Regions from separate parts of the Ferrigenium kumadai genome, predicted to be linked through region 4. Evidence: predicted binding sites of a transcription regulator. Region 4 holds the regulator's gene; each other region holds the start of a gene.
What was found. The regulator sigma-54, encoded in region 4, starts transcription at its own class of promoters, with help from an activator protein. The targets are predictions, from matches to a motif close to TGGCACNNTTCCTGCT.
Positions count from the first base shown of each region.

Region 1: glnA (type I glutamate--ammonia ligase) is a predicted target of sigma-54. The motif match lies at 2,438-2,453, and genes of this name have one in related genera.
Region 2: FGKAn22_RS00280 (TorF family putative porin) is a predicted target of sigma-54. The motif match lies at 1,651-1,666, and genes of this name have one in related genera.
Region 3: FGKAn22_RS08875 (pilin) is a predicted target of sigma-54. The motif match lies at 2,213-2,228, and genes of this name have one in related genera.

Region 1 covers NZ_AP019536.1:44,831-49,040, forward strand. Annotated here, with positions in the region: gene FGKAn22_RS00195 (DUF4124 domain-containing protein) at 1-241, opposite strand, end outside; gene pyrE (orotate phosphoribosyltransferase) at 234-917, opposite strand; gene FGKAn22_RS00205 (exodeoxyribonuclease III) at 953-1,720, shown strand; gene FGKAn22_RS00210 (rhodanese-like domain-containing protein) at 1,725-2,177, opposite strand; gene glnA (type I glutamate--ammonia ligase) at 2,520-3,929, shown strand; gene FGKAn22_RS00220 (DUF4124 domain-containing protein) at 4,057-4,210, shown strand, end outside.
Region 2 covers NZ_AP019536.1:59,031-63,240, reverse strand. Annotated here, with positions in the region: gene FGKAn22_RS00290 (ammonium transporter) at 1-359, opposite strand, end outside; gene FGKAn22_RS00285 (P-II family nitrogen regulator) at 370-708, opposite strand; gene FGKAn22_RS00280 (TorF family putative porin) at 754-1,596, opposite strand; gene FGKAn22_RS00275 (accessory factor UbiK family protein) at 1,835-2,071, shown strand; gene FGKAn22_RS00270 (YifB family Mg chelatase-like AAA ATPase) at 2,075-3,565, shown strand; gene FGKAn22_RS00265 (bacteriohemerythrin) at 3,578-4,033, opposite strand; gene metH (methionine synthase) at 4,206-4,210, shown strand, end outside.
Region 3 covers NZ_AP019536.1:1,861,640-1,865,849, reverse strand. Annotated here, with positions in the region: gene FGKAn22_RS08885 (GspE/PulE family protein) at 1-365, shown strand, start outside; gene FGKAn22_RS08880 (HD family phosphohydrolase) at 375-2,039, shown strand; gene FGKAn22_RS08875 (pilin) at 2,282-2,719, shown strand; gene FGKAn22_RS08870 (hypothetical protein) at 2,792-4,210, shown strand, end outside.
Region 4 covers NZ_AP019536.1:453,880-458,089, forward strand. Annotated here, with positions in the region: gene hprK (HPr(Ser) kinase/phosphatase) at 1-442, opposite strand, end outside; gene FGKAn22_RS02090 (PTS sugar transporter subunit IIA) at 444-902, opposite strand; gene hpf (ribosome hibernation-promoting factor, HPF/YfiA family) at 951-1,283, opposite strand; gene FGKAn22_RS02100 (RNA polymerase factor sigma-54) at 1,296-2,729, opposite strand; gene lptB (LPS export ABC transporter ATP-binding protein) at 2,762-3,484, opposite strand; gene lptA (lipopolysaccharide transport periplasmic protein LptA) at 3,487-4,077, opposite strand; gene lptC (LPS export ABC transporter periplasmic protein LptC) at 4,058-4,210, opposite strand, start outside.

The DNA.
Region 1 (4,210 bases), 410 kb from region 4:
GCTTTTTGGCATCGGCTTCCTCCTTGGAGCGGCGCTCTTCGGGAGTAAGCACCTCTTGTTTTTTGATCACGCGCCCGGACTTGTTCAATTCGCTTCGGTCCTTGTTGGCATACTCGGGCGGGATGGTCTCGCCGTAGTGCGTGACGCCCTGGTCGTCCACCCATTTGTACATCTTCGCCGCAGCGGGCAGGCTGAAAGAGAAGCCGATGATGAGTGCGGCAAGCAACTTGGATTTATGCATTTTTCACTCCATAACGATCACGATAAGCCTGTACGGCGGACAGATTCTGCACCATGCCGGCTTCGCCCTGCAAATAGCCGAGCAGGTCGTCCAGTGTGGCGATAGGCACCACCGGGATGTCGTAGTTGCGCTGCACTTCTTGCACCGCGGACAGTTCGGTCTGGCCTTTTTCCATGCGATCCAGTGCAATGACCACACCGCAGGGCTCGGCGCCGGCGGCGCGGATCAGTTCGATGGATTCGCGCACCGAAGTGCCGGCGGAGATCACGTCATCGATGATCAGCACGCGCCCCTGCAGTTTTGCTCCGACCGTGGTGCCGCCCTCGCCGTGGTCTTTCGCTTCCTTGCGGTTGTAGCAATAGGGCACGTTGCGCCCCTGTTCGGCCAGCGCGATGGCGGTGCCCGCCGCGAGCGGGATGCCCTTGTAGGCCGGGCCGAACAGCATGTCGAAGGGAATGTTCGAAGCAAGGATCGCCTGTGCATAGAACTGCGAAAGATTCCTCAGGGCGTCCCCGTCGTTGAACAGGCCGGCATTGAAGAAGTACGGCGACAGGCGTCCGGCTTTGGTCTGGAATTCGCCGAAGCACAGCACCTTCTGCTGCACGGCGAAGCGGATGAAATCTTGTCTGAAGTTGTTATACATGGCGGTCGCGGTAGTAAGGATGATGGTGGCCATTATAATGGCGCGCCTTTTATCCATAGAAGAATTTCATGCGCATCGTCACGGTCAATTTGAACGGCATTCGCTCCGCCGCCAGCAAGGGTTTTTATGAGTGGCTTGCGCAGCAGGATGCGGACATTGTATGTCTGCAGGAACTCAAGGCGCAGGCCGCGGACATGACGCAGCAGATGCTCGCTCCCGAGGGTTTTCACGGGTGTTTCCATTATGCGGAAAAGAAAGGCTACAGCGGGGTGGGCATCTATTCCAGACGCAAGCCGGATGCGGTGATCGAGGGGCTGGGTATCGCCGAGTTCGACAGCGAGGGACGTTATCTCGAGGCGCAGTTCGACAATCTCAGCGTGGTGTCGCTCTATTTGCCCTCCGGCTCCAGCGGCGAAGAGCGGCAGACAGTGAAGTTCCGGTTCATGGCGGCGTTCATGCCCCATCTTGTTGCGCTCAAGCAAAGCGGGCGCGACGTCATCCTGTGCGGCGACTGGAATATCGCCCATACCGAAAAAGACCTCAAAAACTGGCGCGGCAACAAGAAGAACTCAGGTTTCCTGCCGGAGGAGCGCGCGTGGCTGACGGAGCTTTTCAACCAGGTTGGATTCGTCGATGTGTTCCGGAAGGTGCATCCCGAACTCGAAGCCTACACGTGGTGGTCGAACCGGGGCCAGGCATGGGCCAAGGATGTCGGTTGGCGCATCGACTACCAGATCGCCACGCCTGGTGTCGCCGAGCAGGCGGAATCGGCGGCGATCTACAAGGCGCAGCGTTTTTCCGACCACGCGCCGCTGACTATCGATTATCGGGATTAGGGACCTAGCTCTGTTTCCAAGGCAGGCCGGCCGCGCGCCAGCCGCCGACGGTGTTGCGATGGTTTTCGTTGTCCATCTCGCCCTCGAAGCCTTCCAGCACGTTGTAGCAGTCACTGAAACCCGCCTTGGTGGCGGCTGTGGCGGCGTGATGCGAGCGGCCGCCGCTGCGGCAGATGAACATCACCAAGGCTTCCTTGTCCACTTGCTGTTCCAGTTCAGCGACGAAATTCGGGTTGGGTTTCATTCCCGGATAAGTCGCCCACTCGATCTCCACTGAACCGGGAACACGGCCAACCCAGTCCAGCTCGGCGCGCGTGCGCACGTCTACGAGTTTGACGCCGGGCGCGGATTGCAGGATCGCATAGGCTTCGTCGGGATGCAGCGCACCCTCGTAGGGCAGGTTCATTTCTTTCGCGCGTTGCTGGGCTTCATGCAGGATCTCGGTGATTTTCCCCATGTGGTTTCTTCCTGTGGCTGGGTTAATGGATTCGGCGCAGGTGCTATGCAGCGTGGCACAGATGCATACTAGCGCAACCGATATGAAAATTACACCCATCCACATCGCACCGGAGGCCACTTCGCCCCATTCAGATGCACCTCCATTTGCGCACTAGATTGGTGCATAAATGGAAGGTAATTGCCCATTTTTGGTGCAAAGATTTTCTGTGCCGTGTCGCGGGCTTATGGCACAATGCCGCCTTTCTATGCGGATAGGATTGGCACGCTTTCTGCATTCTGAATTCCGGGTTTCGTGAATTTTGTTCGCTGTTTTATTTGATCTTTGGAGAGAGTTATGTCGATGACGGCAAATGATGTGTTGAAGATGATTAAGGACCACGACGTCAAGTTCGTGGATTTCCGTTTCACCGATACCCGCGGTAAAGAGCAGCACGTTGGTGTGCCTGCCAAGTACGTGGGTCTGGACAAGTTCGAAGAAGGCCACGCCTTCGACGGTTCCTCGATCGCCGGCTGGAAGGGCATCCAGGCTTCCGACATGCTGCTGATGCCGGATCCGACCACCGCCTACCTCGATCCGTTCATGGACGAGAACACCTTGGTCATCACCTGCGACGTGATCGAGCCGTCCGACGGCAAGGGCTACGACCGCGACCCGCGCTCCATCGCGAAGCGCGCCGAAGCGTACCTGAAGTCCACCGGTCTGGGCGACACCGCCTTCTTCGGTCCCGAGCCGGAATTCTTCATTTTTGATTCCGTGACCTGGACCGTCGACATGTCCGGCTGCTCGCTGAAGATCAACTCCGAAGAGGCCGCATGGGCCACCGGCGAGAAGTTCGAAGGCGGCAACACCGGCCACCGTCCGATGGTGAAGGGCGGCTACTTCCCAGTTCCTCCGGTCGACAGCCTGAACGACATCCGCGCCGCAATGTGCTTGGCGCTGGAAGACATCGGCATCGAAGTCGAAGTGCACCACCACGAAGTGGCGACCGCCGGCCAGTGCGAGATCGGCACCAAGTTCAACACCCTGGTGCGCCGCGCCGACCAGACTCAGGCCCTGAAGTACATTGTGCACAACGTCGCGCACCAGTACGGCAAGACCGCGACCTTCATGCCCAAGCCTATCGTCGGCGACAACGGTTCCGGCATGCACGTGCACCAGTCGATCTGGAAGGACGGCAAGAACACCTTCGCAGGCAACGGCTATGCAGGTCTGTCCGAGACCGCGCTGTACTACATCGGCGGTATCATCAAGCACGCCAAGTCGCTGAATGCGATCTGCAACCCCGGCACCAACTCCTACAAGCGTCTGGTCCCTCACTACGAAGCACCGGTGAAGATGGCCTACTCGGCGAAGAACCGTTCCGCTTCGATCCGCATCCCGCACGTCGCCAGCGACAAGGCTCGCCGCATCGAGGCCCGCTTCCCGGATCCGACTGCGAACCCGTACCTGTGCTTCGCCGCGCTGCTGATGGCCGGCCTGGACGGCATCCAGAACAAGATCCACCCCGGCGATCCGGCAGACAAGAACCTGTACGACCTGCCGCCGGAAGAGGATGCAAAGGTCCCGACCGTGTGCGCATCGTTGGACGAGGCCCTGGACGCTCTGGCCAAGGACCACGAGTACCTGACCCGCGGCGGCGTGTTCTCCAAGGACTTCCTCGAAGCCTTCATCACATTGAAGATGGAAGAGGTCAACAAGATCCGCATGACGACCCATCCGGTCGAGTTCGATATGTACTACAGCATCTAAGCTGGGTCGCAAGGCAGTAAACAAAACGGGGCTTTAAGCCCCGTTTTTATTTGCATGCAGAACCCTGGGGGTTTGTCTGTGTCCGACGCTTGCCCTATACTTGCCGCGTTACTCCGAGGAACCGAACATGAAGCTTCGATATTTGCTGGCCGTGTTGTGTGCTTGTCCAGTGCTGGCGCAAGCCGAGATCTACAAAGCCGTCGATGCTGACGGTCACGTTACCTATTCCAGCACGCCCATCAAGGGTGGCAAAAAGATCATTCTGGAGCCGTTGCCGACTT
Region 2 (4,210 bases), 390 kb from region 4:
CCGTAGATCGCCCACAGCACGGTGATCAGCGCGAAGATGCTGAACACCTGCATGAGCATCGACAGCATGTTCTTGCTGCGCACCAGGCCACCGTAGAACAGGGCCAGGCCGGGGATGGACATCATGATCACCAGCAAGGTAGCGGTCAGCATCCAGGTGGTGTCGCCCTTGTTAGGAACGGGCGCAGGGGCCGGGGTTGCTTGCGCAGCGGCTGCAGGAGCAACGACTGCGGTTGCCGGCGCCGCTTCAGCCACGGCGGAGACCGCCTCGGCCACGGCTGCCGCGTCTTCGGCATAAGCCGCGACGGACATGCCGCATAACGCTGCCAGCAGGGCAAAAAGTACAAAGAGTTTTCGCATGATGTTCTCCTTACAACGCTTCTGCACCGGACTCGCCGGTACGGATGCGGATCACTTGTTCGAGATCGGATACGAAGATCTTGCCGTCACCGATCTTGCCGGTCTGGGCAGATTTCTCGATGGCTTCCAGCACCTGGTCCAGCATGCTGGCCTCGATAGCTGCCTCCAGCTTCACTTTCGGGAGGAAGTCCACCACGTATTCCGCACCGCGATACAACTCGGTGTGGCCCTTTTGCCGCCCGAAGCCCTTGACCTCGGTGACGGTTATGCCTTGCACGCCAATGGCGGACAACGCTTCACGCACCTCGTCCAGCTTGAACGGCTTGATGATAGCGACGACCATTTTCATAACGCTCTCCTTTCGAGAGGGGCGCCAAGCGCCCCACTATGGTTGTTAGAACGAGCGGCTCAGGGACAATACGAAAGTGCCCTTCCCCAGGTTCTTGTTCAGCGCGGTGCTGTAGTACCCGAAATCCTTGGCGTTGGTCTTGCTGTAGGCGAGACCCGCCACGAATCCGCTGAAATCCTTGCTCACGCTGACTTTGTAGTCGGAGTAAGTAGGATCGAAACTGGCCGCTTTCAGCGCATCCGCTGTCACCCCCTTGTAAGTCTGCTTGCCGTAATGCGCCCCAAGGGTGATGCCGGTATCCGGGATGGGGTAGCTGGCGCTCAGGTCGATATAGCTGGTGCCACTCGCATTGGGCAGCGCAAAAGTGTTGCCCAGGCTGTGCGAATATTTGAGGGTGAACCACTTGTAGCCCAGCGCACCGTAGAGCTCGTCGGTGTCGCCCTTGGCCCAGGTCGTCGTGCCAATGACCGTGTTCATGGGAGCCGGGTACGTCGCCGGATAGTTGTAGCGCAGATAGCCGACATCGTAAGTGAAATCACCGGCAAGACTGTTCTTGAAGCCGAAGTAGGTATCCAGTTCCACCTGAGAGCTGGTCGCCACCTGAAGGCCGGCGCCGGCATCGGTCATCCAGCTGATGCTGGAACCCCAGACCCCGGCATAGAAACCACTGGAATGGCTGTAGTCGAATCCGCCCTGAATCGCCGGTTTGGCATTGGTTTGCGAAATGCCGCGATACAGGTAATCACTCACGAGGCTGACATTGCTGGTGAAAGTGTGAGGGGAGGCTTCCTCGGCCAGTGCCACGCCGGGCACTGCCAGTGCAGCCAACATCAGGGAGTTCAACAGTTTGCTCTTGGCTACGCCGAAACTCAGTGCATTCGTTTTCATCGTATTTCCTTTCTTGGTTTGTGAACGGGATAACAGCATCCGCATACTCCATTGAGCAGGATGCGTGCCAGACCGCATTCCCCTTTTATTACAATGAATTGCCGAGTTACCAATTTTTTCCAGCCAGGCCGGTGCATGTTCCCGGTGCGCACCGAATCGGTGACTGCACACTTTAGGTGCGGCGGCCTAGTAGGTAAATTGCTACACTTCGGACTGCATATTTACAGGAGATCGAACCATGCTGAACCAGAAATTCTTTGAAGACATGTCGGCGAAACTGAACGAGGTGGTGGCCAACAGCCCCGCCAAAGATTTCGAGAAGAACGCACGCGCCCTGATGGCGCAGGGTTTCGCCAAGCTGGACCTGGTGACACGCGAGGAATTCGACGTGCAGGCACAGGTGCTGGCGCGCGCGCGCGAACAGCTCGCCGCACTGGAAGCACGCGTCGCGGAACTGGAAGCGCAACGCAAATAAGCCATGGGCCTCGCGGTCCTCTATAGCCGCGCCCTCTCCGGCATGGAGGCCGCACTGGTGACCGTCGAGGTACACATCGCCAACGGTCTGCCCAACTTCACCATCGTCGGTTTGCCGGAGACCGAGGTGAAGGAAAGCAAGGATCGTGTGCGCGCCGCGCTGCAGAACTGCCAGTTCGAATTCCCCGCACGGCGCATCACAGTCAATCTCGCGCCAGCCGACCTTCCCAAGGAAAGCGGCCGCTTCGATCTGCCCATCGCGCTGGGCATCCTCGCCGCCACGAACCAGATTCCCGCCGATAAACTGAGCGAATATGAATACGCCGGAGAGCTTGCGCTGACCGGCGAGCTGCGTGCTATCCGCGGCGCACTGGCGATGACCTACCGCGCCGCCGGCAGCGGCCGCGCCTTCATCCTCCCGCAAGCGAACGCCGCCGAGGCCGCGCTGGTGGATGATGCGGCAGTGTATCCGGCGCAAACGCTGTTGCAGGTGGCTGCGCATCTCGCCGGACGCGAGGCGATCATGCCTTATGCCGGATCACCGCAGGCCGTCGCGCCGCACTACCCGGACATGTCCGAAGTGAAGGGACAGGCGCAGGCCAAGCGCGCCCTGGAGATCGCCGCCGCGGGCGGGCACAGTGTCCTGATGGTCGGCCCGCCGGGCACGGGCAAGTCCATGTTGGCGTCGCGCTTCCCCGGCATCCTGCCGCAGATGACGGAGACCGAGGCATTGCAGAGCGCAGCGGTACAGTCGCTGGACGGCAGCTTCGACGTGGCGAGATGGAAAATGAGACCCTACAGATCCCCGCACCATACGGCTTCGGGCGTGGCGCTGGTCGGCGGCGGCAGCAACCCTCGCCCCGGCGAAGTCTCGATGGCGCTGCACGGCGTGCTGTTTCTCGACGAGCTGCCCGAGTTCGACCGCAACGTACTGGAGGTACTGCGCGAGCCGCTGGAGTCGGGGCACATCACCATCTCGCGTGCTGCGCGCCGTGCCGATTTCCCCGCGCAGTTTCAGCTCGTCGCGGCGATGAATCCCTGCCCCTGCGGCTATCTCGGGCACTACAACGGCAAATGCCGCTGCACGCCCGACCAGATCGCGCGCTACCGCAGCAAGATATCGGGGCCGTTGCTGGACCGTATCGACATCCAGATCGAGGTGCCCGCCGTGCCGCAGGAAGACCTGCTCGGCAAGGCCGATGGCGAATCCAGCGGGGAGGTACAGGCCAGAGTCGAAGTTGCGCGGCAACGACAACTCGCGCGCCAGGCCAAAGCCAATGCACAGCTTTCCGTGACCGAAATCGATGAACTATGCGCACCCGATGCGCAAGGCGCCGCACTGCTGCAGAGTGCCATCTCCCGCCTCAACCTCTCGGCGCGAGCCTATCACCGGGTACTCAAGGTTGCGCGCAGCATCGCCGACCTGGAAGGCAGCGACGGCATCGCCACGCGACACATTGCCGAGGCGGTGCAGTACCGCCGTTTGAATTTCTGAATTAACCGAGCGCTATTTGAACAAGCGGGAAAAGAATCCCTTCTTCTTTTCCACAAAGTCGTTCTGCCTTTGCAGGTTGGACTGCACCGACTCGACATAATCCGCATCGTCCCGCTTGATGTGATTGAACAGCCAGGTGACCAGCAAGCTGTTCAACTCCCTGGAAACGTCTTCGCCCCTCAGGAACCGGGCCTGGTATTCGGATACGCGCTGGGCGAACAGGTCATGCACCTTCTTGTGCGCCTTGAGGAACGGGTAGCCGGCTTCTTCCTGCATGCTTTCCTCGAAGGCGAAGTGCGAAAGCGTGTAATCCACCAGCTCGCTGACCACCCTGCCGATCTCCTCGCGCGGATGGCCGCTGGAACGCGCGTCATCCAGCTGATTGATGTATTCCACGATCCTGCGGTGTTGCTTGTCGATCACATCGATACCGATTTCGAGCTGCGCCGTCCATACAAACTTGCCCATTAAATTCTCCTATCGTTCCCGTGATGTTGTTCATGCCCATCCAACAATGCCGCAGGCGGCGGCGAATAATATACATACAATTTGTAGTGATATTGATTTATCTCAAATTCATCAACCCGCTATGCGCATGGTCGCGTGATAAAATCCGCGCTCATTTTTTGAGTCACGCACCATGAG
Region 3 (4,210 bases), 1.2 Mb from region 4:
TGAACGAATATAGCGAAGAACTGAAGAACACCACGACATGGAAGAAGGACCCGGTAGCGGCGACCAAGGCGCTGTATGCCGAATGGGCGAAGCTGTTTGCCGATGATAAAGGGCAATTCACCCTGTACGAGCCGGTCGGCTGCGACAAGTGCACCGGCACGGGTTATCGCGGGCGCGTCGGCTTGCACGAGTTGCTGATCGGGTCCGACGCGGTGAAGAAGGCCATCCAGGAACACGCTCGCGTCGCCGAGTTGCTGGCCATCGCGCTGGAGGAAGGCATGCACACCCTGAAGCAGGACGGTATGGAGAAGGTGCTGCAAGGGATAACCGATATGCATCAGGTCCGTGCAGTCTGTATCAAGTAAAGCCCGCGCATGAATTCCGCCGAGAACCTGCTGCGACGGCTCAAGGAACTCAATGAGATCGGCATCGCGCTGTCCCGGCAGCACGATATCAGCAGCTTGCTGGAGATCATCCTGGAGGCGGCCAAGCGCATCACTCGTGCCGATGCTGGCACGCTTTATCTGCTTGAGCCGGAACAACGGGTGCTGCGCTTCGAGATCATGCGCACCGACTCCCTCAATATCGCGATGGGGGGAACCAGCGGCGTGCCTATCAGTTTCTACCCGATCCGGCTTTACGATGAAGCCGGGAATCCCAACAACGCGATGGTGGTGAGCCACTCGGCCTTGAGCGGCGAGACGGTGAACATTTCCGACGCCTACACCGAGCAGGGGTACGATTTCTCCGGCACCAAGAAATTCGACGCCAAGACCGGGTATCGCTCGCAGTCGTTCCTGGCGGTGCCGATGCGCAATCATGAGAATGAAATCATCGGCGTGTTGCAGCTCATCAACGCGCAGGACCGCGAGAGCGGCGCGATCGTGCCGTTCTCGGCCGACGACCAGCAGCTGCTGGAGTCGCTCGCTTCGCAGGCCGCCATCGCGCTGACCAACCGCCGCCTGATCGAGCAGATGGAAAAGCTGTTCGAGGCCTTCATCCAGCTCATCAACACCGCCATCGACGACAAGTCTCCCTATACCGGCGGACACTGCGCGCGCGTGCCGGCGTTGACCATGATGCTGGCCGAAGCGGTCAATCGCACCCAGTGCGGGCCGTTGAAGGACTTCGTGATGACCGAGAAGGATCGCCATGAACTGAAGATCGCCGGCCTGTTGCATGACTGCGGCAAGATCACCACCCCGGTGCATATCGTGGACAAGGCGACCAAGCTGCATACCCTGTTCGATCGAATCCAGCTGGTGGACACGCGGTTCGAGGTGCTCAAACGCGATGCCGAGATCGCGATGTTGCGAGCGCTATCAAACCTTCCTTCTCGCGCGAGCGGGGGAGAGGGGGACGTTTCGGCAGAGGCTGCGGCGATCCGTGCCGGGTACGAAGTGCACATCCGGCAACTGGACGACGACCGCGAATTCCTGCGTCATTGCAACATCGGCAGCGAGGCCATGTCGGAAGAGGAACAGCAGCGCGTGCGCCGGATCGCCGCCTATCGCTGGCGCGATGTCGGCGGGGCTGAAAGCAATTTCCTCAGCGAGGACGAGATCGAAAACCTCACCATCCGGTACGGCACGTTGACCGAGGCCGAGCGCGGGATCATCAATCATCATATCGATGTCACCATCAAAATGCTGGAATCGTTGCCGTGGCCCAAGCACCTCAAGAACGTGCCGGAATATGCGGGCGGTCATCACGAGCGCATGGACGGCAAGGGCTATCCGCGCGGCCTGACGCGCGAGCAGATGTCGGTGCAGGCGCGGGTGATGGGTATCGCCGACATCTTCGAGGCGCTCACCGCGAAGGACCGCCCCTACAAGGAAGGCAAGACCCTGGCCGAATCGCTCGCCATCCTCGGCAAGTTGAAATTGGCCGGGCATATCGATCCCGACCTGTTCGATATCTTCATCCGCGAGAAGGTCTATCTCGACTACGCCAGGCAATTCCTCGCTCCCGAGCAGATCGCCGAGGTGGACCTGAGCAAGATTCCGGGCGTGAATCCGGATGTATGTCATGGCGGGTGACGAAAAATGTCACCATGTAGGCAAGGCTGGGCAGGTGCGGCGGTTTGCTTCTGGTGGGTAACTCACCGCTTGTGAGTGCAAATCAACTTTATCGGCAATCCTGGATAATATTATTTGATAAAAATCATTCGGTTGCGCTGGCTGGATGGCTTTGCTGGGACGAGCTTCAATGTTGGCATGGCTATTGCTTATAAAGACATCGACACACGGCGTGTGTGTTTAACCTAAATAGGAGCTTTTATATGAAAAACGTACAAAAGGGCTTTACCCTGATCGAACTGATGATCGTGGTCGCGATCATCGGCATTCTGGCTGCCGTGGCAATCCCGGCTTACCAGGACTACACCATCAAGGCCAAGATTTCGGAAGCTACCAGCTTGACCAGCCAGCCCCGTCTGGACCTCGGCGTATTCTGCAGCGATAACGGCGGTTTCACTGCCCTGACCGGCGCAACTACCACCAATCTGACCCCCGCTGTTCCGGCCGGTGCCAAGGTCGTGAATACGATTGCTGTTGCCAATACTACCGGTGCTATTACCGTCACGTTTAAATCCGCTGCGAATGGTGCACCTGCTGCGATTGCGGGCCTGAACGTTGTGTGGACACCGACCTGTACAACTGCTGGAACGACTTGGGGTGTTACCGGTTCTATCCCCTCGAAGTACTATCCGAAGCCCTAATCCTTATAGGATTTGACTCGACGAAAAAGGAGGCGACAGCCTCCTTTTTTGTTCTAACTTGATCCATTTTCCATGCCTATTCCTATCCTCAAACCATTTGTCCTGTTTTGCCTCCTTGCCGCTACGGTTGCCTGCTATCTGCCTGGACTCACGGGGCATTTCATTTTCGACGATAGCGCCAATATTGGCACAAATTCTCTCCTGAGAATTGATAGCCTGGACTTCTATTCTCTCTGGCAGGCCGCGTCTTCGGGTGGGGGGGCGTTAAGCCGGCCCATCAGCATGGCGAGTTTTGCCGTCAATTATTATGTTTCCGGCATGGATGCCTATTATTTCAAGGCGACCAATCTTGCGATCCATTTGGTCAACGGGATGCTGGTGTTTGTACTGGTCCGGCTGCTGCTCAACCTGTACCGGCGTATTCATCATTCAACAGTGGATGAGGGGGCCGAAACATGGATTGCCATCGCTGTCGCCGCGATCTGGCTGTTGCATCCGTTCAACCTGACGGGCGTGCTTTACGTGGTACAGCGCATGACCAGTCTTTCGGCGTTATTCACGCTGGCTGGCTTGGTGCTGTATCTGTATGGCAGGAAAAAACTGCTGGATGGGGCGCGGTCGGGTTTTGTGGCAATTGCAGCAGCCATATTCGTCATCACGCCGCTTGCTGCGCTATGCAAGGAAAATGGCGCCTTGTTGCCTTTGCTTATTTTTGTGACCGAAGGGATTTTGCTGCGCTGGAAAACTTCCGATCAGGGGACACGCCGCATCCTTATGGCGGTTGTCGGTTCGGCGGCGATAGTCCCGGTGTTGTTCGGCTTATTTTACATCTTGAATAATCCCGGCCTGATTCTGGGCGGCTATGCATGGCGCGATTTTTCGCTGACCGAACGGTTGATGACCGAGGCGCGCGTGCTGTGGTTCTATCTGCATATGATCGTACTGCCCAACATGGCCGAGATGGGCTTGCATCACGACGACATCCTGATTTCGAGGGGGCTGCTTACGCCCTGGACGACGTTGCCTGCCATAGCGGGGCTGCTGGTGCTTGCGGGCGGCGCGTTTGCGTTGCGCAATAAACAACCCATGATCGCTTTCGGGATCGCGTTCTTCTTGACCGGTCATGCACTGGAGTCCACGGTCATTCCACTGGAAATCGCTTTTGAACACCGCAACTATTTGCCCATGTTCGGCATCTTGCTGCCCTTGGCCTATTACACATTGAATCCCCGGTTGCATCTGCCCAGTTTGCGCTTGCGCCGAATGGCTTTCATGGCGTTGGTGATCCTGTTCGCCGGACTGACCGCGGCCCGTGCCCAGCAATGGGGAGATACGCTATTGATGCGCACGCTGGAGGTGGAACGGCACCCATATTCGGTGCGGGCGCACACCGACCTGGCGGGACTTTACGACCACCTGCCGCCAACGTCGCGCGAAGAGGCAATTGATCTCTATAACAAAGCCATATTCCATTACCAGCAGGCTGCATAT
Region 4 (4,210 bases):
CATCGAGGAACACGCCGTGGCGTGTGGTCGATTCGGCCAGTTCCTTGGCGAGGTAGTGGCGGATCAGCCACATCAGGTGCACGCTGGGCTTGGGCGACTTGAACAGCGGGATGCGCGAGCGGTCGGCGAAGGCGACCAGTTCGGATGGAATGTCCTTGGTGCCGGCCACGATCAGACAGGTCGAGCCGCTTTGCTCGATCTGCCGGAACGCATCGGCTAGCTGTTCCGCGCTCAGCGCCCGCAGGTAATCCAGCTCTGTCTGGCTTAACACCTGCACCCAGTTCGGGTGGATCAGGTTGAGGTGGCCGATCAGGCCGTTGTTGGAAGCGTTGACAGCCTCTTCAGTGATGATGCGGTCGTTGCCGTCAGCACCGGCCACGTGGCTCAGCTCGAGCCGCGCCTGTTTGTCTTCGAACAGCTGCCGGATGTTGACTTCGGACATATCAGGATCCCTTCCAATCGTAGAATAACTGGTGGATGCTCGCGGTATCTTCGCATTCGCTCAGGCGGTTGCGGAACTGGCTGTCGCTGAACATCTGCGCCAGTTCACCTAGGATCTGCAGGTGCAGGTCGGTGGCGCGCTCCGGTACCAGCAGCACGAAGATCAGGTTCACCGGCTGGCCGTCCGGCGAGTCGAACGGGATCGGGTGGCTGGTCTTGACGAATGCGGCGGTGGCGTCGCGCAGTTTGGCGATGCGCCCGTGCGGGATGGCCACGCCTTGCCCCAGGCCGGTGGAGCCGAGCTTCTCGCGTGCGAACAGGCTGTCGAACACCTGGCTGCGCGCGATCTGCTGATTGTTCTCGAACAGCAAGCCAACGCGTTCGAACACGCGCTTCTTGCTGGTGGATTCGGTGTCCAACAGGATATTGTCGGGCAGCAGAATTTTGCTGATCAGGTTCATTGTCAGGCCGGATAAAAAAGGGGCGGCATTGCTGCCGCCCGTGATTAATTATTCTGCTGCTTCTGCCGCTGCGTGTTTGCCGGTATCGTCGTGACGACGGTCGGACACTTTTTCCTTGTGCTTCAGCACCTGGCGGTCCAGCTTATCCACCAGCGCGTCGATCGCGGCGTACAAGTTCTCATCCTCGCACTCGACGAACACGTCCTTGCCGCTGATGTGCACGGTGGCTTCCGCTTTCTGCTTCAGTTTTTCAACGGAAAGGATGATGTTCACGTCAATCACATTGTCAAAATGACGTTTGATCTTGCCGAACTTGCCGGTCGCATATTCGCGGATGGCGGGGGTGATTTCCAGATGGTGTCCGGTGAGATGGAGGTTCATGTCATGCTCCTTTTAGAGTGATTTACGGAGGTTCACCGGGAGTATGTGCAGCGCTTCCCGGTACTTTGCTATGGTACGCCGGGCGACTACGATGCCCTGCTGTGCCAAAATTTCCGACATGCGGCTGTCGGTAAGCGGTTTGCGCCGGTCTTCCGCGCTGACCATTTGTTTGATCAGTTCGCGTATTGCGGTGGAAGAACAGGTGCCGCCGCTTTCCGTGGCCAGTCCGCTGCCAAAGAAATGCTTGAATTCGTAGATGCCGCGCGGCGTCAGCATGAATTTCTGCGTGGTGCTGCGCGAGACGGTCGACTCGTGCAGGTCGAGCGCCTCGGCGATCTCGCGCAGCACCAGCGGGCGCATGCCGATCTCGCCGTGCTCGAGAAAGTTGGTCTGCCGATCCACGATGGCCTGAGCCACGCGCAAGATGGTCTCGAAACGCTGTTGCAGGTTCTTGATCAGCCACTTCGCTTCCTGCAGCTGGGTGGCGAGCTGCGAGGCGTTCTTGTCGTCGCGCTGCTGCAGGATGTTGGCGTAGATCTGGTTGATGCGCAGTTTGGGCATCGCTTCCGTGTTGAGGCGGGCGCGCCACTGGTTCTTGTGCTTCTCCACGATCACGTCCGGGACCACGTAGTCCGCGACACTCTGGTCGAATTCCGCGCCCGGCTTCGGGTTGAGCCCGATGATCAGGTGCTGTGCGCTGCGCAACTGGTCATCTGAGCAGCGCAGCAGCTTCTTGATCCTGGCGAAATCGTGGGCGGCGAGCAGGTCGAGATGTCGGCTCACCAGGCTGATCGACAGGTCGCGTTGCGGCGTATCTTCCGGCAGCGCCTTGAGCTGCAGCGCGAGGCATTCGCCCAGGTTGCGCGCTCCCAGCCCGGGCTGGTCGAGGTGCTGCAATTGCACCAGTGCGGTCTCCAGGTCATCCAGAGAGATCGCCAGTTCGGCGGGCAACAGTTCGGCAAGTTCGGCCAGGTCCTGTACCAGGTAACCGTTCTCGTCCAGCGCATCGATCAGCAGGCTGACCACCTTGCGGTCGCGTTCGTCCAGTGAACTGGTGGTCAGTTGATTGTGCAGATGTTCGCGCAGGCTGGCCTGTTCAGCGGCCTGTTCCGGGTAGCTGTCGTCTTCGTCGTCGGCGCTGCGCGCAGTCCTGCTGCTCCACTCGGCGGGTTCGCTGGCCAGACCGTCCACATCGCGCTCGTCGCGAGACGATGTGCCATCCTCGTCGTTGCTTGCGCTGCCGCGCGATTCCATAGATGAGGTGCCGGGGGAATAGATGGCCGATGCGGGTTCCTCTGCCGCTTCCAGCAAGGGGTTTTCGTCCAGCATGCGGGCGACTTCCTGGTGGATGTCCTGCGTGGAGAGCTGCAGCAAACGGATAGCCTGTTGCAACTGCGGGGTAAGCGTCAGTTGCTGGGACAGCCTGAGTTGGAGAGATGCCTTCATGCCTGGTGTTTTTTTCCGGGCTTCATTTTCTATTACAGCTTGAAATGTTCACCCAGATATACTTTCCTCACGCCCTCATTATAGATGATTTCATCCGGCTTGCCTTCGGCCATCACTGCGCCGGCATTGATGATGTAGGCGCGGTCGCAGATACCCAGCGTTTCGCGCACGTTGTGGTCGGTGATCAGCACGCCGATGTTGCGCTCCTTGAGGAAGCGGATGATCTTCTGGATGTCCAGTACGGCGATGGGATCCACGCCGGCGAACGGTTCGTCGAGCAGGATGAAGCGCGGATCGGTTGCGAGGGCGCGGGCGATCTCGACGCGCCGCCGCTCGCCGCCGGACAGGCTGATGGCGGGGTTGTCGCGGATATGGGTGATGTGCAGGTCTTCCAGCAATTCTTCCAGGCGGTTCTGGAGGTCGTCGTCGGACAATCCCTGCAGTTCCAGCACCGCCTGGATGTTCTGCGCCACGGTCATGCGGCGGAAGATCGAGGCTTCCTGCGGCAGGTAGCCCACCCCCAGGCGTGCGCGGCGGTGGATAGGCAGATGGGTGATGTTCTGCCCGTCGATGAAGATATCCCCGCCGTCGGCAGCGACCAATCCGACGATCATGTAGAACGAAGTGGTCTTGCCCGCACCGTTCGGGCCAAGCAGGCCGACGACTTCACCGCTGTTCAGTGATAACGAGGCATCGTGCACCACGATGCGAGAACCGTATTTTTTCTTCAGGCCAACTGCGCGCAATTCGCTCATGTCTATTCTTCCGTCGGGGAGATCGATTCGCTCGGTTTGATGGGCAGCGCATCGGGCGCGGGTGGTTTGGCCGCGCCATCCTTGGGTTTGGGTTGCAATATCGCCCGCACCCGCTTGGGTGGGGTGCTCGCGGATGAAGCATCGCTGCTGTTCACCTGGAAGATATCGGTCTTCTGGTTGTAGGTGATGTGCTCGCCGCGCACCTCGTCGAGGTTGCGCTTGACGCGCGCCTTCACGTAGAAGTCCACAGTCTCGGCGCGCGTGTCGTACTCGATGCGTTCGCCGTAGCCTTCCACGTACTCATCCAGCCCCTCGCGCTTTTGCCGGAAGCTGGCGGTCTTGCCGTAAGCCGTGCCGTGCTTGAAGCCCTCGTTGTCCTGCACGACGATGATCTTGTCGCCGCGGATCACCATCGTGCCCTGGGTCATTTGCACGTTGCCGATGAAGGTGCTGATCTGCTGTGCGTCGTCCACCAGCACCTGGTCTGCTTCAATGTGCACCGGCTTGTCGCGGTCGGCGCGTTCGGCGAAACAGGCCGGTGCAATAAGCAACAGCAGAAGGGTGAGCGTCAGTTTACTTAGGGGTCGGTACATGTTCGCTTCTTACCTGCGATAACAGTTTCAGGGTGCGTGCATTGTTGTCCATTTCCAGCCCGATCGCATGTATGGTGTTGTGCGCATCGACGATGGTGACCGGGCGGCCGGTGTCTGCCCAGTCCCGGTCCGG